Regions from separate parts of the Pseudomonas sp. 5Vm1k genome, predicted to be linked through region 1. Evidence: predicted binding sites of a transcription regulator. Region 1 holds the regulator's gene; each other region holds the start of a gene.
The links. Region 1 encodes sigma-54, which starts transcription at its own class of promoters, with help from an activator protein. Its sites were predicted from a motif close to ANTGGCATNNANNTTGCTNT; they were not measured.
Positions count from the first base shown of each region.

Region 2: the regulator sigma-54 is predicted to act here: its motif matches at 1,565-1,584, upstream of glnA (glutamate--ammonia ligase).
Region 3: the regulator sigma-54 is predicted to act here: its motif matches at 2,160-2,179, upstream of glnK (P-II family nitrogen regulator).

Region 1 covers NZ_JBSPCZ010000022.1:39,120-42,343, reverse strand. Annotated here, with positions in the region: gene lptA (lipopolysaccharide transport periplasmic protein LptA) at 1-88, shown strand, start outside; gene lptB (LPS export ABC transporter ATP-binding protein) at 88-813, shown strand; gene ACWIKB_RS29060 (RNA polymerase factor sigma-54) at 1,177-2,670, shown strand; gene hpf (ribosome hibernation-promoting factor, HPF/YfiA family) at 2,744-3,052, shown strand; gene ptsN (PTS IIA-like nitrogen regulatory protein PtsN) at 3,065-3,224, shown strand, end outside.
Region 2 covers NZ_JBSPCZ010000029.1:19,189-22,412, forward strand. Annotated here, with positions in the region: gene thiI (tRNA uracil 4-sulfurtransferase ThiI) at 1-1,350, opposite strand, end outside; gene glnA (glutamate--ammonia ligase) at 1,681-3,087, shown strand.
Region 3 covers NZ_JBSPCZ010000001.1:447,956-451,179, forward strand. Annotated here, with positions in the region: gene ACWIKB_RS02035 (secondary thiamine-phosphate synthase enzyme YjbQ) at 1-29, opposite strand, end outside; gene ACWIKB_RS02040 (ammonium transporter) at 245-1,582, opposite strand; gene glnK (P-II family nitrogen regulator) at 1,618-1,956, opposite strand; gene ACWIKB_RS02050 (accessory factor UbiK family protein) at 2,372-2,632, shown strand; gene ACWIKB_RS02055 (BRO-N domain-containing protein) at 3,077-3,224, shown strand, end outside.

The sequences.
Region 1 (3,224 bases):
CACGGGTAACAAGGTTACCGAGGCGCGTCCGCGCATCGACATGGTGATCCAGCCGAAGCCGAAAACCGACCAGAAAAAGGCCAATTAATGGCAACCCTGAAAGCTCAGCATCTGGCCAAGAGCTACAAGAGCCGCCAGGTCGTACGTGATGTCAGCCTGTCCATCGACAGCGGTCAGATCGTCGGCCTGCTGGGCCCGAACGGCGCCGGCAAGACCACCTGCTTCTACATGATCGTCGGCCTGGTACAGGCCGATCAGGGTCGCGTCCTGATCGACGACCTGGACGTCAGCCACCAGCCGATGCACGGTCGTGCAAAGGCCGGTATCGGCTATCTTCCGCAAGAAGCGTCGATCTTCCGAAAACTGTCGGTGGCTGACAACATCATGGCCATCCTCGAGACCCGCAAGGAACTCGACAAGGCCGGTCGCCGCAAAGAGCTGGAAAGCCTGCTGCAGGAATTCCACATCAGCCATATTCGCGACAACCTCGGCATGAGCCTGTCCGGTGGCGAACGCCGCCGGGTGGAAATCGCCCGCGCACTGGCCACCAACCCGAAATTCATCCTGCTCGACGAACCTTTCGCCGGTGTAGACCCGATTTCGGTAGGCGACATCAAGCAGATCATCCATCACCTCAAGGCCAAGGGCATTGGCGTGTTGATCACTGACCACAACGTCCGTGAAACCCTGGATATCTGCGAAACCGCCTACATCGTCAACGACGGCCAACTGATCGCCGAAGGTGACTCTGCCACCATCCTGGCCAACGAACTGGTCAAGGAAGTGTATCTGGGCCATGAGTTCCGCCTGTAAGCACTGAGGTGCCTGGCTGGCCAACCGAGCGCTTGTCTCGATAAAAACTCAATAGGTTTTTATTGTTACGGCGCTCTAGGCAAACGCGACGCTTCAAAGATGTTCAGCTTTCAGCGAGGGCAACCTGTCAATAAAGCTTTATAGGTTTTTATTGTTACAGCGCTCTAGGCAAACGCGACGCTCCAAAGATGTTCAGCGTCAGCCAAGGGCAACCTGTCAATAAAGCTTTATAGGTTTTTATTGTTACAGCGCTCTAGGCAAACGCTGTGGTTTCGGGCATATAATTTGCTTAAGTTTGGCGCTCCGGCGCCCCTGTAGTGGATGGCGCATGTGCGCCGGCGAATAAGGTGTTAAGCCCCTGCCATGAAACCATCGCTAGTCTTGAGAATGGGCCAGCAGCTGACGATGACACCTCAGCTGCAACAGGCCATCCGCCTGCTCCAATTGTCGACCCTGGACCTGCAACAGGAAATCCAGGAGGCCCTGGAGTCCAATCCGATGCTCGAACGCCAGGAAGAAGGCGACGACTTCGATAACGCCGACCCCTTGGCCGACAAAGCCGAACAGCAACCCAACGCCGATGTTTCGGAACCCTCCTACCAGGAAACCGCCCCGACGGTGGATAACCTCGAGGAAGGCGACTGGAACGAGCGCATTCCCAACGAACTGCCCGTCGACACCGCGTGGGAAGACGTTTACCAGACCAGCGCCAGCAGCTTGCCGAGCAACGATGACGACGAGTGGGATTTCACCACCCGTACATCGGCCGGTGAAAGCCTGCAAAGCCACCTGCTCTGGCAACTGAACCTGGCACCGATGTCCGACACCGATCGCCTGATCGCCGTGACCCTGATCGATTGCATCAACAATCAGGGCTACCTGGACGAAACCCTCGAGGAAATCCTCGAAGCCTTCGATCCGGAACTGGACATCGAACTCGACGAAATTGAAGCCGTCCTGCACCGCATCCAGCAATTCGAACCAGCCGGCATCGGTGCCCGCAACCTGGGCGAATGCCTGTTGCTGCAATTGCGCCAACTGCCCGCCAAGACCCCTTGGCTGGCCGAGGCCAAGCGCCTGGTCAGCGATTACATCGACCTGCTCGGCAGTCGCGACTACAGCCAGTTGATGCGCCGCATGAAGCTCAAGGAAGATGAACTGCGCCAGGTGATCGAGCTGGTCCAGAGCCTGAACCCACGTCCGGGCTCGCAGATCGAGTCCAGCGAAGCCGAATACGTCGTTCCCGACGTGATCGTGCGCAAGGACAACGAGCGCTGGCTGGTGGAGTTGAACCAGGAGTCGGTGCCAAGACTGCGGGTCAATGCCCAGTACGCCGGCTTCGTACGCCGCGCCGACACCAGCGCCGACAACACCTTCATGCGCAATCAGTTGCAGGAAGCCCGCTGGTTCATCAAGAGCCTGCAAAGCCGCAACGAAACCCTGATGAAAGTAGCCACCCAGATCGTCGAGCATCAGCGCGGCTTCCTGGAGTACGGCGACGAAGCCATGAAACCGCTGGTCCTGCATGACATCGCCGAAGCGGTGGGCATGCACGAATCGACGATTTCACGGGTGACCACCCAAAAGTTCATGCATACCCCTCGGGGCATATATGAGCTGAAATACTTTTTCTCCAGTCATGTCAGCACCTCTGAAGGCGGTGAATGCTCGTCCACAGCGATTCGCGCGATCATCAAAAAACTGGTTGCCGCGGAAAATCAGAAAAAGCCGTTGAGTGACAGCAAGATCGCTGGTTTACTGGAGGCACAAGGCATTCAGGTGGCTCGCCGCACCGTCGCCAAGTACCGCGAGTCCTTAGGGATCGCGCCTTCGAGCGAACGCAAGCGGTTGATGTAAGCCACAGCACAGCGTTCCAGTGGCAGGTACCTTTACCTGCCGCTTTATGCACTGGCAACGAAGGAGAAGCTGTATGCAAGTCAACATCAGTGGACACCAACTGGAAGTGACCGAACCCCTGCGCGCCTACATCGGCGAAAAACTCGAACGATTAGAGCGGCATTTCGACAAGATCACCAACGTACAGGTGACGATGACGGTCGAGAAGCTGAAGCAGAAAATCGAAGCCACCCTGCATATTCCCGGCAGTGAAGTGGTCGCCAACGCGGAACATACCGATATGTACGCAGCGATCGACTCACTGACCGACAAGCTGGATAAACAACTCAAAAAGCATAAGGAAAAGACCCAGAGCCTCCTCCAGGGCGCGACCGGTCGTTAACACTCCCAACCCATGATCCGACTTGAAAACATCCTGACCCCCGGCCGTTCCCTCGTGAACGTGCCGGGCGGCAGTAAAAAGAAAGCCCTCGAGCAAATTGCCAACCTGATCGCCCGGGAAGTGCCGGATCTGGAGATGCAAGATGTCTTCGAGGCTCTGATTGCCCGTGAAA
Region 2 (3,224 bases), on a different contig from region 1:
AGTAGGGTCCAGTTCCTTGAAACGAGCGTTCAATGCATAAAACGGCATCGTCTGTACCTCAATGCCAGCCAGTTCCAGCGGCTCGTCTTCAGCGGCATCCGGGTGACGGATGTCGATGATGATCTGGCCCGCCAGAGCGTCGCTGACTTCTTCGATCTGCAAGTCCTGGCCCAATTCGTCGATCACGCGATCGATCGGCACCAGTTTGGCGTTCTCGAGCGCACGCTCGAGGACTGCCATGTCGAACTGTTGTTCTTCGTACTCCACGCGGTTGCGCTTGGCGTGGGTCTTGGGGTTCACCGAGATGACCCCGCAGTATTCCGGCATGTGCTTGGCGAAGTCGGCAGTACCGATTTCGGTGGCCAGGTCGATGATGTCCTGCTTGTGACTGGCGATCAGCGGGCGCAAGACCAGCTTCTCGGTCACACAGTCGATCAACGACAGGTTCGGCAATGTCTGGCTCGACACCTGGGAGATCGCCTCACCGGTGACCAGCGCATCGATGTCCAGCCGATCGGCAATCTTCGATGCAGCGCGCAACATCATACGCTTCAAAACTACGCCCATATGACTGTTATCGACTTTCCCGAGAATTTCTCCCAGTACTTCCTCGAACGGCACACTGACAAATAACACGCGTTGGGAGCTGCCGTACTTCTTCCAGATGAAGTGCGCGACTTCCATGACGCCCAGTTCATGGGCCCGACCGCCCAGATTAAAGAAGCAGAAATGGCTCATCAGGCCACGGCGCATGATTTGGTAGGCGGCGACTGTCGAGTCAAAGCCGCCGGACATCAGCACGAGCGTCTGTTCCAGCGCTCCCAGCGGATAACCGCCGATGCTGTTGTGCTGGCTGTGGATCACATACAACCGTTGGTCGCGAATTTCGATGCGAACTTCGATTTCCGGCTCTTTCAGGGAAATCCCGGCGGCGCCGCACTGACGACGCAGCTGACTGCCGACGTATTTTTCCACGTCCATGGACGAGAAAGTGTGATGCCCGCCGCGCTTGCAACGCACCGAAAAGATCTTCCCGGCCAGTGCATCACCGTAGTGCTGCTTGCACTTGGCAACGATGTCGTCGAAGTCACCCAACGGGTATTCATCGACCTGCAGAAAATGCGCGATGCCCGGCATGCAGCTCAGGCGCTCGGTCATCTCCTTCAGGGCCCGGGGCTCAGTGACGCGGGTTTCCAGCTCGAGGTTGTCCCACACACCGTTCACCACCACAGCCGGGTCCAGATCGCGGAGCACGGCACGGATGTTCTTGGCCAATTGGCGGATGAAACGCATCCGTACCGGGCGGCTCTTGATGGTGATCTCGGGGAAGACTTTTACGATTAGTTTCATGAAAACAGCGCGCGCTGGGCCAGCCGAAAAAGGGGGGCGCGGATTATAGCGGAAATTGCTCAAGGTTTAACCAGTTAATGTGCAGAAGGTTTTGCGCGCACCAAAACAGGTCATTTGTTGAAATAGACGCTACATTACGGGGCAGTTATTTCAGCTTTGCGGCGCAATGCACCTCTATAAGCGTGATATTGGGGCAAAAAACCCATGGTGGGGCACTGGCATGCAATTTGCTCCCTTGTGAGGCAGGTTGCCTTGGCAGAGTATTCGCGCCGGCATCACCCACATTCTAAGGGCATCCACTACTAAGCCCGAAGCCACCCGGAGGACACTATGTCGAAGTCGGTTCAACTCATCAAAGATCATGACGTCAAGTGGATTGATCTGCGCTTCACGGACACCAAAGGCACTCAGCACCACGTGACCATGCCGGCTCGCGACGCGCTGGATGACGCTTTCTTCGAAGAAGGCAAAATGTTCGACGGTTCCTCCATTGCTGGCTGGAAAGGCATCGAAGCCTCCGACATGATCCTGATGCCGGACGACAGCACTGCCGTCCTCGACCCGTTCACCGAAGAGCCGACCCTGATCCTGGTTTGCGACGTGATCGAGCCTTCGACCATGCAAGGCTACGACCGTGACCCACGTGCGATCGCCAAGCGTGCCGAGGAATACCTGAAGTCGACCGGTATCGGCGACACCGTATTTGTTGGTCCGGAGCCTGAGTTCTTCATCTTCGATCAAGTGAAGTTCAAGTCCGACATCTCCGGCTCGATGTTCAAAATCTACTCCGAACAAGGTTCGTGGATGTCCGACCAGGACGTGGAAGGCGGCAACCGCGGCCACCGTCCAGGCGTCAAAGGTGGCTACTTCCCGGTTCCGCCATTCGACCATGACCACGAAATCCGTACCTCCATGTGCAACGCCATGGAAGAAATGGGCCTGACCATCGAAGTTCACCACCACGAAGTGGCAACTGCTGGCCAGAACGAAATCGGTGTGAAGTTCAACACCCTGGTCGCCAAGGCTGACGAAGTTCAGACCCTGAAATACTGCGTACACAACGTTGCTGATGCATACGGCCGCACCGCGACCTTCATGCCTAAGCCTCTGTACGGCGATAACGGTTCGGGTATGCACGTTCACTTGTCCATCGCCAAAGATGGCAAGAACACCTTCGCTGGCGAAGGTTATGCCGGCCTGTCCGACACTGCCCTGTACTTCATCGGCGGTATCATCAAGCACGGTAAGGCCCTGAACGGCTTCACCAACCCGTCGACCAACTCCTACAAGCGTCTGGTCCCAGGTTTCGAAGCTCCGGTAATGCTGGCCTACTCGGCGCGCAACCGTTCCGCTTCGATCCGTATTCCTTACGTGTCCAGCCCTCGCGCTCGCCGTATCGAAGCCCGCTTCCCGGATCCAGCAGCTAACCCGTACCTGGGCTTCGCTGCACTGTTGATGGCTGGCCTGGACGGCATCCAGAACAAGATCCACCCTGGCGACGCAGCTGACAAAAACCTGTATGACCTGCCGCCTGAAGAGGCGAAAGAGATCCCACAAGTTTGCGGCAGCCTGAAAGAAGCCCTGGAAGAGCTGGACAAAGGTCGCGCGTTCCTGACCAAAGGCGGCGTGTTCTCCGACGACTTCATCGACGCTTACATCGCTCTGAAAAGCGAAGAAGAAATCAAGGTCCGCACCTTCGTACACCCACTGGAATATGAGCTGTACTACAGCTGCTGATCCGGTAGCGCCGGCAGCACGCGGCGTGACAAAAAGAGGCCTCCTTCGGGAGGCCTTTTTTGTGGCCGCTCGTTTCCCCTGGCCACACATCCATGGATAATCCGCCGCTCTCGCGCCCCGCCCCGGCGCCTTGACGA
Region 3 (3,224 bases), on a different contig from region 1:
CGCAGGGTAATCAGAGTCTGTTGCCACATACAGTTCTCCGCACGTTCGGGGCGCATTCTAGCGCGCTCTGGGAAAAAACAAAGGCCCTAATATTCCTGCATTGCTGTAAGTTTTTCGCCTCAGAAAAACGCTCGCCGTAAACACGACATAAGCCGTAGGAAAAAACCTTTCAGCTACCTCCTTAATGACAAATCCCGGACAAAAAAATGCCCGGCAAGCCGGGCAAGTTTTTTTCGTGCGCGTCTTACAAGTTGTAGCCGCGTTCGTTGTGTTGTGCCAGATCGAGGCCAACCGCTTCTTCTTCGTCGGTGGCACGCAGACCCATGACGGCGTCCAGGACCTTGAGGATGATGAAGGTGACGATCGCGGTGTAGATCACCGTGAAGCCCACGCCTTTGGTTTGAATCCAGACTTGTGCGGCGATGTCGGTGACGGTGCCGAAGCCACCCAGGGACGGAGCAGCGAACACACCAGTGAGGATTGCGCCGAGGATACCGCCGATACCGTGCACGCCGAAGGCGTCCAGGGAGTCGTCATAGCCGAGTTTGCGTTTCAGGGTGGTGGCGCAGAAGAAGCACACCACGCCTGCCGCCAGACCGATGATCAGCGAGCCCATCGGGCCCACGGTGCCAGCAGCCGGTGTAATGGCGACCAGACCGGCGACCACACCAGACGCGATACCCAGTGCACTTGGTTTGCCGTGAGTGATCCACTCGGCGAACATCCAGCCCAGTGCAGCGGCAGCGGTTGCGATCTGGGTGACCAGCATCGCCATACCGGCAGTGCCGTTGGCCGCAGCAGCGGAACCGGCGTTGAAGCCAAACCAGCCAACCCACAGCATCGCCGCGCCCATCAGGGTGTAACCGAGGTTGTGCGGAGCCATCGGGGTGGTCGGGAAGCCTTTACGCTTGCCCAGCACCAGGCAGGCAATCAGACCCGCCACACCGGCGTTGATGTGAACCACGGTGCCGCCCGCGAAGTCGAGCACGCCCCAGTCGCCCAACAGCGAACCCGGACCGCTCCAGACCATGTGCGCGATTGGCGCGTAAACCAGGGTGAACCAGACGCCCATGAACACCAGCATCGCGGAGAACTTCATCCGCTCTGCGAACGCACCGACGATCAGCGCCGGGGTGATGATCGCAAAGGTCATCTGATAGGTAACAAACACTGCCTCAGGGAACAGCGCCGCCGGGCCAGTAATGCTGGCAGGCGTGATGCCTGCGAGGAAGGCCTTGGCAAAGCTGCCGACAAAGGAGTTGAGGTTGACGACGTTGGCTTCCATCCCCGTGGTATCGAACGCCATGCTGTAGCCATAAATGAACCACAGGATGGTGATCAGACCGGTAATGGCGAAGCACTGCATCATCACGGAAAGAATGTTTTTGGACCGAACCATGCCGCCGTAGAACAGCGCGAGGCCAGGAATGGTCATGAACAGCACAAGGGCAGTCGAGGTCAACATCCAGGCGGTATCGCCGGAATTGAGGACTGGAGGCGCCACCGGATCTGCCGCCAAAGCCAGGCCGGGCATTACGATGGACAACAGGGCTCCTAGCCCTGCGAATTTACGCAGAGTCATATTGTTTTCTCCTGGGGCGTTGGGTTTGTGGCGGCTTAGATTGCGTCGGTATCGGTTTCGCCGGTACGGATGCGAATCGCCTGTTCCAGATTGACCACGAAGATCTTGCCGTCACCGATCTTGCCGGTGTTGGCTGCCTTGGTTATCGCCTCGATAACCCGGTCAAGATCCTTGTCGTCAATGGCGACATCAATCTTCACCTTGGGCAGAAAATCGACCACGTACTCCGCGCCGCGATACAGCTCGGTGTGACCCTTCTGCCGACCGAAGCCTTTGACCTCAGTAACGGTAATGCCCTGCACGCCGATCTCGGACAACGACTCGCGTACATCGTCCAGTTTGAACGGCTTGATGATGGCAGTGACTAGCTTCATGAAAACTCTCTCCCGAATTGGTGGACTTGCCCCAGGAAAACAAACCCGACTCAAGTCTAAGCGCAGTGCCTGGCTTTGTAACGCATCGTCGGCCCAACCTGCCCGTCCGACGCCAGCTAACCACTCCGTGCGAAACTTCCCCGTTCCGCGTGGCGCACTGCATTCGTCACAGCGACTGCATCAGTGCATGGGTCACTAGCGACTAAGCAGAAAGCTTGCCATCTCGCCAAAACCTACTGAATTCAATCCTTTGGCCGCTGCTGCAAGCCACTTCCCACATCTGCCGATGACATTACGCACAACAACAGTGCGTTGCCGTCCGTCCGCCTGCGCGAAAAGCGTGCATCGCAGCCGTCGGATTTGACTATAGACACTGCGTGATACACTGCCCGCCATTGTTTCCAGGACCTTTCCCATGCTCGCGCCCAAAGACTTCCTCGACGCCCTGAGCGGCACCGCCTCCCGCCTCTTCAGCGGCGAAACCCCGCTGCCGAAAAGCGAAATCGAAAGCCAGTTCAAGGCTTTGCTGCAGAGCGGCTTCAGCAAACTGGATCTGGTAAGCCGGGAAGAGTTTGATAGCCAGATGGTCGTACTCGCCCGCACTCGAGCACGCTTGGAAAGCCTTGAGGCGAAGGTCGCGGAGCTGGAAGCAAAGCTCAACCCGCCGACCGAGTAACCCAGCTAAAGATGCGTTCCCCTGTAGGAGCAAGGCTTGCCCGCGAATGAGTCGCCTCGGTAAACCAGCCCTCCCACACTGTAAAGACCACCCCCCTGTAGGAGCTGCCGAAGGCTGCGATCTTTTGATCCTCAGCCCTGCAAACATCTCGGCAACGTCCTACAAAGATCACCACCGCCGTCCGATAGCGCCGTGAAATCCAGACTCCTAAGCTCACCTTCTGCTGAATGTTCAGCACTGGGTTTGGCGACCTGGAAGCTTAAGGCGTACGACGACCATCGACGGCGGGTTCACCTCCGCCACATCGAATCATGGCGGCTGTGCGTGGGAGACCTTCGGGTCTGCCGGGTTCCTTTTGCTCCGGTTCGCCAACCCGCGTACAGCTGCCACCCAATTGTTTGGCGACGATTGACGGCAGCCTCTTTAGCAAAAGGAGCTGTATCAATGAATAGCGATGACACATATCTAATTCCACACGTCTTCACCCGCCACAAACTCTACCTCCACGCCCTCCTCCTCGAGAACCAACCCTGGTTCAGCGCCCGTGACCAGGGCCGACTCCTGCGCCTGTTCCTCGACGAACGCGCCGTCC